4 regions of the Peribacillus sp. FSL H8-0477 genome follow, and region 3 is predicted to be linked to each of the others. Evidence: riboswitches for the same ligand, from Rfam matches in the RefSeq annotation. Region 3 holds a riboswitch; each other region holds the start of a gene.

Region 1 (4,300 bases), 1.0 Mb from region 3:
CCGTGCCCCATCATATCTAATAGGATAATTGCGTACCGGTCTTTATCGATTCGGTGCCAGTAGTACATATCACCCGCGAGTTTATTCGCAGGTAAGTATGACGCCTTAATGAGCAGGTGATCATTTGCAACAGGTTCACTTAACAGACTGCTTTGTACTTGCATGGATAAATCAAGTTCATTGCGGATTTTTTCTTCTTGCATTCGGTGCCAGTCTTTCTCGTATTTTAGACGAAGGCCTACTCGAATTCTTGCGAGTAAATCGACTTTATTAATAGGTTTTAATATGTAATCAATTCCACCGACATCTAAGGCTTCTGCCACCTTATTAGAATCTTCAAGGGCGGTAACAAAGATGACTGGGATATCTTTTAAGTGTGGAATACTTTGAAGCTTCCTGCAAGCTGTAATTCCATCAATATCAGGCATCATAATGTCGAGGAGAATAATATCAACTGATGTTTCTTTATTTGGACCGTCTACCTCTAAATAATCATACATTTCCTGAGCAGAAGTCAGGGAGGTGAAATCTTCATAGCCGGCGCGCTTTAAAATTTTTTCTATAACAAAAAGATTTACCTGATTGTCATCTACGATTAGAATTTTCATTCTCTGCTTCTCCTTTAAACTTAACAAAAAATACGTATATATATTCTTATGGAATATAGAATCAAGTAGGTTAATTGTTAGATAATGGCGTAATACTTTTATTATAACGTACTTTTGTTTACAAATATAATTAGAGAGTGTTGAAAAATCAAGATAAGCAACCATAAAAAAACATGGCTCAAGTCAAAAGAGCCATGAGGAAAAATACCAATATACACTTCATTTACCCTGCTGAAATAAAAATAAACCTAAAATAGCATAAAACTTTTAAAAATAAAAAAACCGACTCCCTAGGGGGAGCCGGTTTTATATGGTAATACCTTAATCTTTTAATTTTCCAATTCCTTTTTGAATACTGCCTTTTACTTTATCTGCTTTTCCTTCTGCTTGTAGGGAAGGATCATTCTGTGCGTTACCAGCTTGATCTTTGGCCTCGCCTTTAACTTTATTTACAGTGCCTTTTACCTTATCAGATAATCCACTCATATAAAATTCCTCCTCATTAGCGTGATAATGTTCTTTACCCGGATTAGGAAGAGGGTAAACACATGTGGATGATTAAGAGGCCATTTTTTTAAGGACATAACGCTCAATAAAGGAAAGGGATGCCTCTACAATTTTATCCTTATCATAGTCTAGGGATGCTACGTGATAAGAAGAGGGTAAGTCCATACATTCCTTTTCAGAGGATGAAATACTTTGAAAAATTTCCATGGAACAATAAGCCGGAACTACGTGGTCATCAGGAGAGCTGCATATGAGAACAGGACAGGAAACGTGATGGAGCTTTTGCCGTAAATCCTGCATTAAGAGCAGTAATTGTTGAACTGCTTTAAGCGGAACGGAGGGATAGGTAATTTCATACGCAGCTGGATCATGAATATCTGGTTTTCCTTCTGCAATGAATCTGGGTGAATCTGCGTGTTTAAATGTTTCATACCACGGGACCTCGAGGGCAGCATTTAGCGTGACAATGCCGCTGCATGCTTCCTTTTCTGCTAATGTTAAAGCTAGGGTGCCGCCCATTGATTGACCAATCACAACTATATTGGAACAAGTTTTCTTAAGTGTGTTGTATGCATCTTCTATATTTTGAATCCAATCTTGGTAATAACAAGTCTCCATATCTTCTGCGCACGTACCGTGTCCTTTTAAAAGCGGGGCATATACAGTGAAGCCCGCCTTAGCGAAGCATTCGCCAATATAGGCAATGCTCTGGGGGGTACCGTTAAAACCGTGACAGATTAGAATACCAGTATGGTTTCCGGGTATGAAGAATGAATCAGCGCCGGAAATAATCGTCGAGTTTGACATAAAAATTCTCCTTTCAAAATAAAAAACCTTCTTCTTATAGTTGAGAAGAGGGTTTTAGCCGATTTCATCAACCAAAGCATAGCTTTGCTGGTAGGAGCACCTTTCCATTTAGGAGGTTGCTGTGAAGTCTATGAGCCAGTTCTCTCGTTCACTCTTGATACACGTGTATGAAGGGAATTCACTCGAAATGAAATTATTCCCACTTGTTTACTTGGGATTATCGTATCATGAAGCCTGAAAATATGTCAAGACCAGAATAAAACGAATTGTTTAAATGGTTTTAAAAAATAGAATAATCAATAAACAGGTTGACAAACGGTGTCAGTGTTTGTAAGATTGTATTAACTTAATATGCATTCTTATCCAGAGAGGTGTAGGGATTTGGCCCGTCGATACCTCAGCAGCAGATTCTTTTTAGAATACTGTGCTACTTCCAACAAGCATAGCTTGGTAGATAAGAGCGTACTGATCGGATATTATGATTGGAACCTCTTCTATTTGCAGAAGAGGTTTTTTGTTTGAAAATAAAAAACTATATAGATTTCTTATCCAGAGAAGCTGAGGGACTGGCCCAATGAAGCTTCGGCAGCGGACGCAGGTACCGTGCCAATTCCAGCAAGCTTTAGCTTGAAAGATAAGAAGAGGCAGTCTTTGGACTGCGCAGACCCTCTTCTTATTTAGAAGAGGGTCTTTTTAATAGAGATTGGGGGAGCATCATGATTACATTCGAAGGATTGGAGAAAGAATACCGCACGAAAGACAAAACCTTTAAAGCTCTTAATGGAATTAACTTAACCATAGAAAAAGGAGAGATATTTGGAGTGATTGGCTTCAGCGGTGCTGGTAAAAGTACATTAATCCGCTGTGTTAATTTCTTAGAAAAGCCGACAGGAGGGAGGGTGCTAGTTGATGGGCAAGACTTATTAACGCTGTCCCCTTCTAATATCCGAAAAGTAAAAAGGAATATCGGGATGGTTTTTCAGCATTTTAATCTCCTGCAGTCAAAAACAGTGTTTGCTAATATCGCTATGCCGTTGGTATTAGAAGGAGCACCGAAGAAACAAATCAAACAACGAGTAGAAGAACTGCTAAAGTTCGTTGGATTAAGCGATAAGGCAGGTGCCTATCCAGAACAACTTTCAGGTGGACAAAAACAGCGTGTTGGTATTGCGCGGGCGCTGGCTACACAGCCATCGATTCTGCTTTGTGACGAAGCTACATCGGCACTTGATCCACAAACAACAGGCTCGATTTTAAAACTTTTGAAAAAAATTAATGCCGAATATAAGATAACAATCTTGATGATTACCCATGAAATGTCTGTGATACGAGATATTTGCGACAAGGTCGCTGTGATCGAAGGCGGAGAAATCATTGAATCTGGCACTGTCTTTGATATATTTTCAAATCCCCAAACGAAAACAGCGCAAAACTTTGTTCATTCGGTTCTTAATGATTCCATTCCTGAATCAGTCAGGACTCTCGTTAAAGAACATAATCCAAATGGAAAGCTGTTTAAAATCAATTTTGTAGGAGCTTCTTCCGGGCAGCCTTTGTTATCGAAGATTGCTAAGAAGTTTGATGTTGATATAAACGTGTTGTTTGGGAATATTACGGAGCTTCAAGGGGTCCCATTTGGGCACCTAATTGTTGAACTCCGCGGACAAGAAAATGAAATTAAACGAGCTTATCTGCATATTCAGCAGGAGAACGTCAGCATACGGGAGGTAATTGCAGATGCGAGTTAGTAATGAAGAAATTATCGAAGCTTTTTGGGAAACCGTATCAATGGTCAGTATTTCACTACTATTTGCGGTAATCATTGGTCTCCCGCTCGGCATTTTATTAGTCGTTACAAGAAAGGGACATCTATTCGAAAATAAATTTATCTTTTCCATCCTAAGTACTGTGGTTAATATCTTCCGTTCGATTCCGTTTATTATCTTAATGGTAGCAATCGTGCCCTTAACAAGATTATTAGTAGGATCATCGATTGGAACAGCTGCAGCAGTCGTGCCATTGGTCTTTTATTCTGGACCTTATATTGCGAGGTTAATTGAAAACTCCTTGCTCGAAGTTGATTCAGGAGTTATTGAGGCGGCTGAGGCGATGGGAGCAACGCCTTTTCAAATTATTTTCCGATTCCTTATACCTGAAGCGTTAAGTTCACTTATTCTGGGGATTACCATCGCGACCATTGGGTTGATTGGTGCCTCGGCAATGGCTGGAGCTGTTGGAGGGGGAGGCCTAGGCGATTTAGCCATTACATATGGATATCAACGATTTGATACACAGGTCATGGTCATTACTGTTGTCATTCTTATTCTTATGGTTCAAGGGATGCAGACATTCGGAAATATACTTGCGAAAAAAATTAG
Region 2 (4,300 bases), 630 kb from region 3:
TTAATTCCATATCATTTTCTTTCGAGAAGTTCTTAATATAAATGGAGTGTTGGAAAAGGTTCGCGTCAATATCTCCATTGTTTAGCGCAATGTTAGGTTGAATGTAATCGCTGAATTCAACGATTTCTACTTTGTAGCCTTTTTCTTCAAGAGCTGGTTTAATGGCTGTTTTCAACATGTCGCTGTAAGGACCTGCTGATCCGCCTAATTTTACTGACTTATTGTTATCCACATTGCCTTTTGTTTCATCGTCACTTCCTCCACATGCTGCAAGAGCCACTACTAGTAACAGGAACATAATCGAAAATATAATTTTTTTCATCTCTGTCTCTCTCCCTCTTATCGTTTATCTATTGCTTTAGACGTCCAGTCACCCAACTGTTGAATGATTTGAACGAGAACAATTAAAATCACAACCGTGACAACCATAATGGTATTGTCATAACGGTAATATCCGAAGCGTATTGCCAAGTCGCCAATTCCGCCGCCGCCAACTACTCCAGCCATTGCGGAGTAAGCAACTAGACTAATGATGGTCATCGTCACTCCTTGCACAATGCTCGACTTTGCTTCTGGCAATAACACATCTTTGATAATCATCCAAGGGGTCGCTCCTACTGCAACTGCAGCTTCGATAACGCCTTTATCAATTTCTCGGAGTGATGTTTCAACAATTCGCGCGAAAAATGGAGTTGCCGCAACCGATAAAGAAACACTAGCTGCTGCTGGACCGATCGTTGAATCGACTAGTAATTTGGTTAATGGAATAAGTGCGACTAATAAAATAATGAATGGAATGGAGCGTACCATATTAACAATAAAACCAAGCGTGCCTTTTACAAATCGATTTTCTAAGAATAAACCACGATCAGTAATGAATAGAACAATACCAAGTGGTAATCCAATAACAATCGCAACAGTCAGCGAAATCCCAATCATGTACATTGTTTGCCCGAATGCTTTAAGAATGTCTGGCCATAATTCAATCACGTGCTGGAAATCAATGCCCATTTTGAATCACCTCCACTTGCGCTCCGCGTCCTTCCACATACGTAATAGCTCTTTTTATATTGTCCGGATGTCCTTGAATTTCCATTAAAAACAAACCGAGCGGCACTTCTTGTATGTATTCAATCGAGCCGTGCAAGAAATTCCCACGTACATCAAAATGCTGAACCATATCTGAAATAACACCTTCACCCGCCACATCACCTTTAAACATTACTTTCACAATGCTACCAGTAACTTTAGCCAAAATAGCTTGTGGAACTTCAAATGACAGCACGCTACTAATAAATTCTTTAGTCAGCTCAGCTTTTGGATTTGAGAAAATCTCGTATACCGACCCTTCCTCCACTACTCGCCCATCTTGCATAACTGCCATGCGATCGCAAATCTCTTTTACTACATTCATTTCATGCGTGATTAACACAATCGTGATGTTTAATTCGCGGTTTATCTTTTTTAGCAATCGTAGAATGGATAACGTAGTGTTTGGATCAAGCGCAGAGGTTGCTTCGTCACACAGTAACAAAGAAGGGTTATTGGCTAGTGCACGTGCTATTCCAACACGTTGCTTTTGCCCACCACTCAGTTGTGCTGGAAACACATCTTTTTTGTCAGTTAAACCAACCATCTCAAGAAGCTCCACTACACGAGATGCCATTTTTTCTTTTGGTGTGTTTGCCGCTCTTAATGCGAATGCAATATTTTCAGCTACTGTCTTTTGACTAATCAAGTGAAAGTGTTGGAAAATCATACCGATTTTCAAGCGTGCTTTCCGTAATTCTTCTCGCTTTAATTTTGTTAAATCGCGTCCATTCACTTCTATCTTTCCACTTGTTGGTCTTTCAAGTAAGTTGATACAACGTAGTAGCGAACTCTTACCAGCTCCTGAATACCCCACAATTCCGAACACTTCCCCTTCAGGGATGGTGAGATCTACTCGGTCAACACCCATTACCAGACCATTTTTCGTTTTGTATCCTTTAGATAAATCGCTTATTCGTATCATCACAAGCTCCTTTTTACAAATTAGAAAAGCGTAAAGTCCCCTTCAGTACGTAGCAGGACATGTCGAGTTTTTAGAAAAAATTTCTTTAACAAAATAAAAAATGCCCCTTTCATAATGAAAGAGGCACCGAAAAATGGATTTTGGGTTATCTTTCAGAATGAAATCATTCTGTAGGAATTGGCACCTTCCCAGCCTATTGCTGGGGGTTGCCGGACGTCATAGGGCCTATCCCTCGGTCACTCTTGATAAGTTTCCATATGTAGTTGTTTTGTTTTTGTTGCTCGAACTAAATCTTACGACGTTTCACAACGAGTGTCAAACCTTTTTTTTAATTTTCAATCAATGGTTGGTAGAGTGACGGTCTACGATCTTCATACACTGGTATACGTGTGCGCACTTCATCTACTACTGAAAAATCCACGTCAATCACCGCGTATTCTTCATGTTCAGTGCCAGTCCACAATACTTTCCCCCACGGTGCAATAATCATGGATTGGCCATTAAACTGATTGTTCGGGTCAGTACCCGTTCTATTCACCGCAATAACGAAACATTGATTTTCAATTGCACGGGCTTGAAGTAATATCTTCCAATGGTCAATGCGTGTCGACGGCCACTGAGCTGGAACGAATAATACCTTTGCTCCAGCTAATGCATGCGCCCGTAGCCATTCTGGGAATCTTAGGTCATAACATATGACTCCACCAGCTTGAATAGAACCTAGAGAAAACACATTTTCCTTATTTCCTGCTTGTAGGTAGAGATGTTCATTCATCAGACGGAACAAATGTGCTTTATCGTATTCCCCTACTAGCTCTCCCTCATTCGTATACACATACATCGTGTTGTAGAAATTATCTCCTTTTTTTGTTGAAACCGAACCACCTACGATATGAATGTGATGTTTGCGTGCTAAATCGGAAAGGAATTTTTTTGTGCGCTTTCCTTCGATATCGGCAAGTTGTTCTAACTCTGTTAATGCATAGGCAGTATTCCACATTTCAGGTAAAACAACGAGCTCTGCACCTTCACTTACCACTTTTCCGATAAACGTTTGGACGTTGTGAAAATTTTTTTCAGGATCAGCAAATGCTACGTCGAGCTGAATGCAAGCGATTTTCATGGATACACCCACCTATAGACAAGATACTCAAAAGGTTATAATATTTAGCAGATGATTACAACTATTTTAAAAAATGAGGAAAATCCATGGAACTCTCAAAAAAACTACAACAATTACCTCCACAGTTTTTTGCTTCTCTTGTACAAAAAGTAGGAGCTGCTGTGGCACAAGGACGCGATGTAATCAATTTAGGTCAAGGTAACCCGGACCAACCAACACCCCCACACATCGTAAAAGCATTACAACAAGCTGTTGAAAACCCTGTGAACCATAAATATTCGCCATTTCGTGGAATAAGCGAATTGAAAGAAGCGGCAGCTGAATTTTACAAACGAGAATACAACGTTGATATTGACCCCTTGACGGAAGTCGCTGTATTGTTTGGAACAAAAACCGGGCTTGTTGAATTGCCTATGGCCGTATTAAATCCGGGAGATTGGATGCTGCTACCAGACCCTGGATACCCCGACTATTTGTCAGGAGTGATGATGGCCGACGTACACTACGAAACGCTACCACTTATAGCAGAAAATAATTTTCTACCTGATTACAATTTACTTTCTGAAGAAAGTAAAGAACGTGCAAGACTCATGTATCTTAACTACCCAAACAATCCAACTGGAGCGACGGCAGACATTGGATTTTTCAATGAAACCGTAGCATTTGCTAAAGAAAATCGGATTGCGGTATCACATGATTTTGCCTATGGAGCTATAGGATTTGAAGGAATAAAACCAGTAAGTTTCTTACAAGCAGACGGCGCAAAAGACGTCGGAATTGAAATGTACACACTATCTAAAACATACAATATGGCAGGATGGCGTGTCGGATTTGCTGTTGGAAATGCACAAATGATTGAAGCCCTAAACTTGATACAGGACCACATGTTTGTAAGCTTATTTCCAGGCATACAACACGCTGCCGTCGCTGCTTTAAATGATAATCAATCATGTGTGCACGAATTAGTAGATCGCTACGAAAAGCGTCGCAATGCCTTTATAAACGCATGCAACCTGATTGGATGGCAAGTAGATGCCCCTAGAGGCTCCTTCTTTGCTTGGCTGCCCGTTCCTAAAGGCTACACGAGCCAGAACTTCGCTGATAAACTGTTAAATGAAGCAGATGTAGCTGTAGCCCCTGGAAATGGCTTTGGTGAATTTGGT
Region 3 (4,300 bases):
AGGAAATGGATCAGGGGAGACTCTTCTACGAAGATGCAACACCTTATTTATATTTAAAAGATCAACTTGAAGGCTTTAAGGTTAACACAAGGGTGCGTTATTTGTTTATTGATGAGGCTCAGGACTATTCTTCCTTTCAATTTGCTTTTTTAGCGAAACTTTTCCCCCATTGCAAAATGACCATTTTAGGAGATCCTAATCAGACTATCGTTGCTCATGGTGAAATGATAGGAGGAACAGATGTCTTAACATCACTCTTCACAGAAGCAGAAACCGAGAAGGTTGTGTTAAAAAGAAGTTACCGTTCTACTAAAGAAATCGTCCAATTCACCCGAGAAATCGTAAAAGACGGGGGAAGCATTGAGCCCTTTAATCGACCAGGTCAAAAACCAGTAGTATTCACAGTCAAAGACGAGCAGCAATACATGTTATGTTTAGAAAAAGCGATTCAACGCTTACAAGACCTGGGGCTTCAAAATATTGCTTTAATAGGAAAGAATGCTGCTGAAAGTGAAAATGTCTATAAAGAATTAAAGAGTAAATTGGAGATCAAACTAGTGAGTAAAGGTAAGTCTGAATTTGAAGATGGACTCCTTGTGATTCCGACGTATCTAGCGAAGGGCATTGAGTTTGATGCGGTGATTATCCTGAATGCTTCGAAGGATCGATATTACTTAGAAAGGGAACGAAACCTTTTTTATACATCGTGCACAAGAGCCATGCATGAGCTTTGCTTGATTTCCATCGGGGCTGTTTCGCCGTTTATCTCCGAGATGAGTAAAGGCTTGTATACAGGTGTAAAGTGGTGTTAAGATATACTTTGTAATTATCATTTATATAAAATGGAAAAGTTGCATTGTTTTAACGTCTCAGGAGGAAAATATGGCAAAGAAAAAGAAACCTTTATCAAGTCGTAAATTATTGAGTATTGCCGGTCTTGGCTGGATGTTTGATGCCCTCGATGTAGGGATGCTTTCATTTATTATTGTAGCCTTGCAGAAGGAATGGAGTTTAACGACCGAACAAGTTGGCTGGATTGGAAGCGTTAATTCTATTGGGATGGCAATAGGTGCCTTAGTATTTGGAGCTATGGCAGATCGGGTTGGCCGGAAGAATGTGTTTATTATTACTTTGCTGTTATTTTCAATTGGCAGTGGATTATCTGCCCTTACAACATCGTTAGCGTTATTTTTACTTCTTCGCTTGCTGATTGGGATGGGATTAGGCGGGGAACTGCCTGTTGCTTCAACGCTTGTTTCTGAAAGTGTTTCAGCCGATAAACGAGGAAGAGTAGTTGTACTTCTTGAAAGCTTTTGGGCTGCAGGGTGGTTAATCGCGGCATTGATATCTTATTTTATCATTCCAGTGTATGGATGGCGGATTGCGTTGCTCTTAAGTGCTGTACCGGCTTTATATGCACTATATTTACGTTTGAATCTTCCAGATTCGCCTAGGTATACAGCATTGGAGAGAAAACAGAAACCTTCTATTCTACAGAATATGAAAAGTGTTTGGGCTAAAGAGTATGCTAAACAGACACTTGTTTTATGGATTCTTTGGTTCTGTGTGGTCTTTTCTTATTATGGAATGTTTCTATGGCTACCGAGTGTCATGGTTATGAAAGGATTTAGTATGATCAAGAGCTTTGAGTATGTATTAATCATGACACTGGCTCAGCTTCCGGGTTATTTCACTGCAGCATGGTTTATTGAAAAATATGGACGGAAATTCGTGCTTGTTACCTACTTATTAGGTACGGCAGTCAGTGCATATTTCTTTGGAACAGCTGAGGAACTACCCTTGTTACTCACATCTGGTATTATGCTTTCCTTCTTTAATTTAGGTGCTTGGGGCGGGTTATATGCTTACACTCCAGAGCAGTATCCCACCTCCATCAGGGGAACGGGTTCCGGGATGGCAGCTGCTGCAGGAAGAATTGGCGGCATTTTAGGACCGCTTTTAGTCGGTTATTTAGTTGCAGCAGGTAAAGATATCTCAATCATATTCACCATTTTTACTATAGCCATTGTAGTTGGGGCTGCTGTTGTACTCATTTTTGGTAAAGAAACGAAAAATACAGTGCTCAAGGATTAAGTAACTCATTTAAAACAAATTATTTGACACTTATTTAAAGAAGGTATATATTCTCAAGTACATCATAAACTATAAATATAAATTAATATTCTTATCTAGAGAGGTGGAGGGACTTGGCCCTGTGATACCTCGGCAGCAGACCCGTACCCGGGAACTGTGCCAAATCCAACAAGCCTTAGGCTTGAAAGATAAGAGAAGCCGATACGAATGTCAGCCTCTTCTTATTTTAGAAGGGGCTTTTATATTTAATGTTCATGAAATATGTTTAGAATGTGTATGTAGATGGTATATAAACGTTGGCGATAAAAAGTGAAGCGGTAATTCCAAGTCTAACGATAGAAATATGCATACATGTTTTTGGAAGGAGCCAAACAGCTTGACCGAATTATTAAAAACAATAGAAACCAGAAAAGCTCTGTTAATAGAAGAACTACTTAAGCGGGGCGTATATAAAACATCTGATGAAAAGCATTTATATGATGCAACAATAAAAGTACTTGAAGATGAATTTTCACTTGCTAAAATCAACGAAGCGGCACCGACTATTAATTCTGTGAGTACCTAGCTTTGCAGAGTAAAATAAAAAGGAGGTCATTTCTTACTATCCACATGAGATAGGAAATGAACCTTCTTTTTTTTCTATTTATAATATGAATAGTAGACGCTTTAGCGAAAAAATAAATATTTTTATTTTTCTTATTGATTTAATTTGTGAATGATTTTATTATTAGATTATTGTAAAAAAAAAGAAAAGGAGGTTCAATATGGCAACAATGTCCTATCATCTTATCATTGAAGAAAAACGCAAGGAAATGATACAGTTGGCAGAAGATTACGGCTATACAAGCACCCTGACTGTTCAGGCAAGTCAAGAGCTGGATTATTTGCTAAACACCTTCTCTCCGAGTTACCAATCTTCTCTCGTTTCTTCGAATTAGTCTAAATTTCGAATTTATTATAGTACTTATCCCTCATTCAACTCATTCCATTATCCGTTATTTGTGGTATAATTAAACATATTGAATTTCAGGATTTTGACTGATTTCTTTTGAAATGCGAAAGATGGAGGCCAGAAAAAAGTATTCCTGAGAGGCGGACTAGGATGTTTAAAGACCATAGATTTTCGATTCGTTCTAAAATAAGTTTAGGTTATTTTTTAGTTATTGTTTGCCTTGGAATAGCTCTGGTTTTAGTGAGCAGCAGAATCTCCTCTCTTCAGAAAGAACTAGATTTTATCGTAGCACATGACCTACAGGTTCATGAGTTAGCCAGCCAAATTGAAACTAGTTTGCTAAATATGGAATCTGGTCAGCGCGGCTATGTGATTACTCATGATGAAGAATACTTAGAGCCGTATTATAATGGAAAAAAAGATTTTGATAATGTTTATGCAGAGCTGTCAGATTTATTGGCAGATAACCCAGAACAGCAGCAAAATTTAAAGGATTTATACATAGATATTGAAAAATGGATAGATAATGCCGGGACACCGGTAATTAGCTTTGTTCAAAATGGTCAAACTGATAATATTGACCGTTTTTTTCTGAATGACAGCGGAAAACAGGCAATGGGTGATATTCGTGACAAACTATCTTTTTTCCAAGATACAGAATATGAGTTAACGACTCAACGAACAGATGAAATAGCAGAAAATAACAATCTGCTGAAGATCCTTATGTATATATTTTGGCTGATTGTTTCGTTATTTACTGTCCTTGCCTCATTGATTGTTTCTAGATCAATAACTAAAACTCTTAAACAAGTTACAGAATCGATTCAGGAAATTGGATCAGCCAACAGCGATTTGTCTGGAAGAATACCGGTTAAATCAAGAGACGAAGTTGGGATGCTTGCTTCATCCACTAATCAATTACTAGACAATATCCAATTGCAAAATGGGATTAAATCACATATAGGCGATTTAGTTGGACTTACTCAGAAGACAACTGATGTAAAAACATTGGCAGAGCAGATTATTCAACGTGTATCCTTGCTGATTAATGCACAATATGGTGCGCTGTATCTACATACAAGTTTAATTGAGAGAGAGCAATTTATGCATGTTGCTTCATACGCATGGGAAGGACGTCAAACATGGAAGTCTTCCTTTGTACCAGGCGAAGGATTACTGGGTCAATGTGCAGTAAATCGAGAAATGCTAATTCTTGATAACATTCCAGATCAGTACATAAACATCGGTTCAGGA
Region 4 (4,300 bases), on a different contig from region 3:
TCAAGGTGATGCCATCTACTGGTTCATCAAAATCAGGACCTTCTAGATAGCCTTTCAATCCCTCAATGGTTTGGAATAATTGGACACCGAGACCTTTTCCAGCACGATTATGCTTAGTGATAAATGATTCTGCACCAATTTTCTCTGCGGCCTTCAATATATTTTCCTTACCGATTGCAGCAATCGTTTTCGGAGTGCGAATACCGGACTTTGTCAAAGCCGTATATTGGTTCACTTTGCTGACCTCTAAGCGAAGGGCGCGGCTTCCGTTAAATACGGTGCGGTTATGCTGTTCAAGCCAAGCCAGTACAGACTCTGTTAATTCTGGTGCATATCGATGACCGCGAGTATGGGATGATGCACTCATGCGGCTGTAAAAAACGCCCTCTGGCGGAGTTTCTGTCAGATCAACGAGACCTTCATCAAGATGCCACTCTTCGTATGGTAATTCCAGTTCATTCAACCGTTTCGTTAAATGAGCTGTCCATTCGTTATTTTCATGTAGAATATAAATTTTACTCATCATGATGCCTCCTTCAAAATTAGTTAAACGGATGCTTTTTGGCGTTTTGCTTCTACAAGAGGCTTAACCTGCTTGGCGAAGCGTTCCATCTCTTCAAGCTGCGGAGAAAATTGCAGCAATAGCAAATCTACTCCGGCTTCTTCGAATGCAATAATTCGATCAGCAATTTGTTCAGGTGTTCCAATTAAATTCGGACGCAAGCCCCGGTTAGAAACAGAATAATCGAAAAGTTTAACTTGCTGTTCAAGTTGTGATTTGCTGATAAAGTCGTTATATCCTGCATAACCGCTCGATTCCTTCACATCTGTTATCCTTGCAAGTTCAGCAGCGACTTCTTCTTCTGTATCACGGCAGACTACGTATGCAGCTAAACCAAAAGCTGAAAAAGGTTCACGGCCTGCTTCTGAACGCTGTCTTTTCATCCCTTCAATTTTAGTCGTAATTTCTTCAACCGTTCCGCCATGCATTACGTAGGCGTCACATTTATCGACGATCGTCTGTTTCCCACGTGGACTTTCTCCACCTGCATACAGAATTGGATTAGGACGTTGAACTGGCTTTGGATGTAAATGAGCATCCTTTATGCTGTAATATTTGCCCTCATATGAGAAGGTATCCTCGGCAGACCATAATCCCGTTAAGATATCTAGAAATTCTTCTGTTCGATCATAACGCTCATCATGGGCCGTAAAAATCCCCCCATATTGCCGTGCTTCTTCTTCCCACCATGCAGATACCACATTCAGGGTAAAACGTCCGTTGCTTATGTTGTCTATATTGGCCGCCATTTTCGCTGTGACCGCTGGATTATGGAATCCAGGTCTTACTGCCGTCATAATCTCAATTTTTTCAGTTACCGCTGCTAAAGCTGCAGCAGTTGACCATGCTTCAAGCGAATCATGCTCAGGACCTTTAATATCATTTAAATTTAATTCTGCCACCAGCGTAGTATCAAATCCCAATTTTTCTGCAGCTATTGTTACTTGTTTTGCATACTCAAAGGTTGCAGGCATGTTTTCATTTTCTACATTCCTTAACCATCCACCGAAAATAGGCAGCCAAAAGCCAAACTTCATGTTCAAAACCCCTTTGTTTTTATTGGTGAAACAGAGGAAAGACAACAAAAAAACTCCTTCGATAAGAAGAAGTTTGCGCAGTAGCCTTCACTTATCTTTCAGAGCATATGCTCCGCTGGAATTGGCACCATTCTGACAAAATGTCAGCGGCTGCCGGGCTTCATAGGGCCAGTTCCCTCCACCTCTCTTGATAAGACACTATTTAATTGGTTAAAAGATAAACTAATCCTACTATAAAAGTCGGTTTACTGCAATGAATAATTCTAATTATTCTAAATTTAGTTTTTCAGCAACAATCGTATACGTTTTCGGAATCCCCATATCATGCACTTTATGGTTTGGTTCTTCTTCTAACACCTTTATCATTAAGCCTGATTGCCCAATGGCGGTGATAAGCTCTCCGAGTGTCCACTTCCGTTGCACTACCTGGGACAAGCTTTTTTGTTCCTCATCAGGCATATGTTTGGTGAAGGCGACTTGGTTTTTTTCAATAGATGGATCAAAGTAATTGCCGCTTACTTTATGTTTTTTACCACTAGACGTGATTAATTTGGTGGAAATCGGATGAAATTCATGCAAAATAAAATGACCGCCTGGTTTTAATAAGGATTTAATTTTCTCCATTAACGGCTGTAAATCAATCATATAATGGAGGACACCAAGTTCCATCAGGACAAGATCTGCCCCCTCACTCTCAGGTAGTGAGAGCACGTCTGAAACAATATACTCGACCGGAACGTCTGCCGCATCAGCCAGCTCTCTAGCGAATGCTGCATTTTCTTTTGAAAAGTCAACTACTGTGACCTTTGCCCCAAGGAGTGCCATCGCCACTGCTTTAACACCATTTGAGCCCATCAAATGCATCACTGATTTTTCTTGAAGATTACCCATATACTGATAAAAAGGTTTGAGTCTCCACTTAGGATTTTGCTTGATTTTTTCAACAAGTGCTTCAGGTTTTCCATAACGATTTAAAAGAGCACTATAATTATTCTGGTTCCAGGCTTGTTCATTTTCAGCTGTAAACCCCTGCTGTTCTTTCGCTAAAAAAGCATGAATTTGATCACTGTAACGCGCCATTTCTTCGTTATAAAAGTAACTATAAACCGATTGGCACCAAATATCTGTATGATCTACTTTTACCGATATTCGGTATGGATCTGTCTTAATGGTTGTATTGTATTCACAGCTTATGTAAACGGAAATGGTCTCGATTGTAAAACTGAAACCAGCAGATTCTGGACTACTGCTAATGTCTGTCGGTGAATACTTAGTAAGTATCCTTCTCGCTTCGTCTAAAACATCCCATTGGACAGATGCTTCAATTATTGATTCTTCAGAAATGCATGCACCTTGGATCCTTAATGACGCTTGGCCAATAAATTGGTACGGAATTCCTGCTTTTTCTAACTCTGTGCCTATCATCGTAACTGTCTGTAAATACATAGAATCCTCCAAAAAGTTATTTCACTAGTTGATGTTGAAACGCATAAATCACTGCTTGTGTACGATCTTGGACCTCAAGCTTATTTAAAATATTACTCACATGCACTTTTGCTGTTTTGACGGCAATAAATAATTCATCAGCAATGGCTTGATTCGTTTTCCCTTGCGTCATCAAAAGCAGAATCTCCATCTCACGATTTGTTAAGTGTTCATGAGGAAGTTTACTAGCATGACTACGCATTTTTTTCATCATTTTATCTGTAACCTCTGGCTCTAATACACTCTGGCCATGGTATGTCGAACGAACTGCGTCTGCAATTTCACTTGCTTTTGACGTTTTAAGCATATAGCTGGCTGCACCTGCTTCAAGAGCTGGATAGACCTTTTCATCATCCAGAAAACTTGTCACAATAATAATCTTTGCTTCCGGCCAGCTTTGCATAATGTTTCTAGTTGCTTCTATCCCGTCCATTTCCTTCATAACTAGATCCATTAAAATAATATCCGGACGTAATTCCAGGGCTAGTTTAACACCCGCTGCTCCGTCATCTGCCTCAGCTATCACGGTAATATCAGGCTGTGCAGATAGATAAGCAGTTACTCCTATTCTAACCATTTCATGGTCATCCACAAACAAGACACTAATCACTTAGGTATCCCCCTTAGTCTGTAGTAGTGGTATTTTGACTTCTAGTCGTGTTCCATTTCGAGGAACACTGACAATTTTCAGCGACCCGCCTAACTCTACTGCTCGTTCGTTCATATTCTGCAAACCATACGAACCCGTTTTCGTTTGATCGAGTTCAAATCCCATTCCATCGTCTACAATGCGTAAAATAACCATCTCATCACGCTCAATTAGTAATACATCGATACTATTTGCTTTGGCATGCCTTAATGTATTAGATACTGATTCTTGTAGAATTCGGAACAGATGATCTTCTATCCCTTTATCAAGTTGGATAGATTCTGTTTTCCACTCTATTTTCATTGGCACCTTCTGAGCTAATTCTTCTAAAAGCTCTTGGATTCCTTCTTGCAGAGATTTATTTCGTAATGGTACAGGTCTAAGATGTAAAAGCAATGCCCGCATCTCCAGCTGTGCCTGATGAATAATTCCTTCCACGACCGGAAGTTGTTTATCCTGTTCATTGTTTTCGGTGATGGCGGACATCATCATGGAAGCAGCAAACAACTGCTGGCTGACGGAATCGTGCAATTCCCTTGCCAATCGGTTTCTTTCCTGAGATACAAT

What was found. A riboswitch is a leader RNA that binds a small molecule or an ion and turns the genes downstream of it on or off. The one in region 3 is predicted to bind S-adenosylmethionine.
Region 1: linked by a shared signal. The riboswitch ahead of MHI18_RS12610 (alpha/beta hydrolase) and the one ahead of fbpA (Fur-regulated basic protein FbpA) in region 3 are both predicted to bind S-adenosylmethionine.
Region 2: linked by a shared signal. The riboswitch ahead of MHI18_RS20590 (methionine ABC transporter ATP-binding protein) and the one ahead of fbpA (Fur-regulated basic protein FbpA) in region 3 are both predicted to bind S-adenosylmethionine.
Region 4: linked by a shared signal. The riboswitch ahead of MHI18_RS10970 (LLM class flavin-dependent oxidoreductase) and the one ahead of fbpA (Fur-regulated basic protein FbpA) in region 3 are both predicted to bind S-adenosylmethionine.

The regions. Positions count from the first base shown of each region.
Region 1 is NZ_JBBODE010000002.1:161,178-165,477, forward strand. It holds gene MHI18_RS12600 (PP2C family protein-serine/threonine phosphatase) at 1-608, opposite strand, end outside; gene MHI18_RS12605 (CsbD family protein) at 930-1,094, opposite strand; gene MHI18_RS12610 (alpha/beta hydrolase) at 1,167-1,922, opposite strand; SAM riboswitch class I at 1,984-2,086, opposite strand; SAM riboswitch class I at 2,279-2,383, shown strand; SAM riboswitch class I at 2,465-2,563, shown strand; gene MHI18_RS12615 (methionine ABC transporter ATP-binding protein) at 2,639-3,670, shown strand; gene MHI18_RS12620 (methionine ABC transporter permease) at 3,660-4,300, shown strand, end outside.
Region 2 is NZ_JBBODE010000002.1:1,819,913-1,824,212, reverse strand. It holds gene MHI18_RS20600 (MetQ/NlpA family ABC transporter substrate-binding protein) at 1-322, opposite strand, end outside; gene MHI18_RS20595 (methionine ABC transporter permease) at 340-1,011, opposite strand; gene MHI18_RS20590 (methionine ABC transporter ATP-binding protein) at 1,001-2,014, opposite strand; SAM riboswitch class I at 2,157-2,266, opposite strand; gene MHI18_RS20585 (carbon-nitrogen family hydrolase) at 2,343-3,137, opposite strand; gene MHI18_RS20580 (pyridoxal phosphate-dependent aminotransferase) at 3,224-4,300, shown strand, end outside.
Region 3 is NZ_JBBODE010000002.1:1,186,106-1,190,405, forward strand. It holds gene helD (RNA polymerase recycling motor HelD) at 1-812, shown strand, start outside; gene MHI18_RS17500 (MFS transporter) at 883-2,094, shown strand; SAM riboswitch class I at 2,183-2,289, shown strand; gene fbpA (Fur-regulated basic protein FbpA) at 2,471-2,659, shown strand; gene MHI18_RS17510 (aspartyl-phosphate phosphatase Spo0E family protein) at 2,859-3,032, shown strand; gene MHI18_RS17515 (CHASE3 domain-containing protein) at 3,197-4,300, shown strand, end outside.
Region 4 is NZ_JBBODE010000001.1:2,184,564-2,188,863, forward strand. It holds gene MHI18_RS10965 (ATP-grasp domain-containing protein) at 1-523, opposite strand, end outside; gene MHI18_RS10970 (LLM class flavin-dependent oxidoreductase) at 547-1,599, opposite strand; SAM riboswitch class I at 1,688-1,796, opposite strand; gene MHI18_RS10975 (class I SAM-dependent methyltransferase) at 1,867-3,045, opposite strand; gene MHI18_RS10980 (response regulator) at 3,062-3,694, opposite strand; gene MHI18_RS10985 (sensor histidine kinase) at 3,695-4,300, opposite strand, start outside.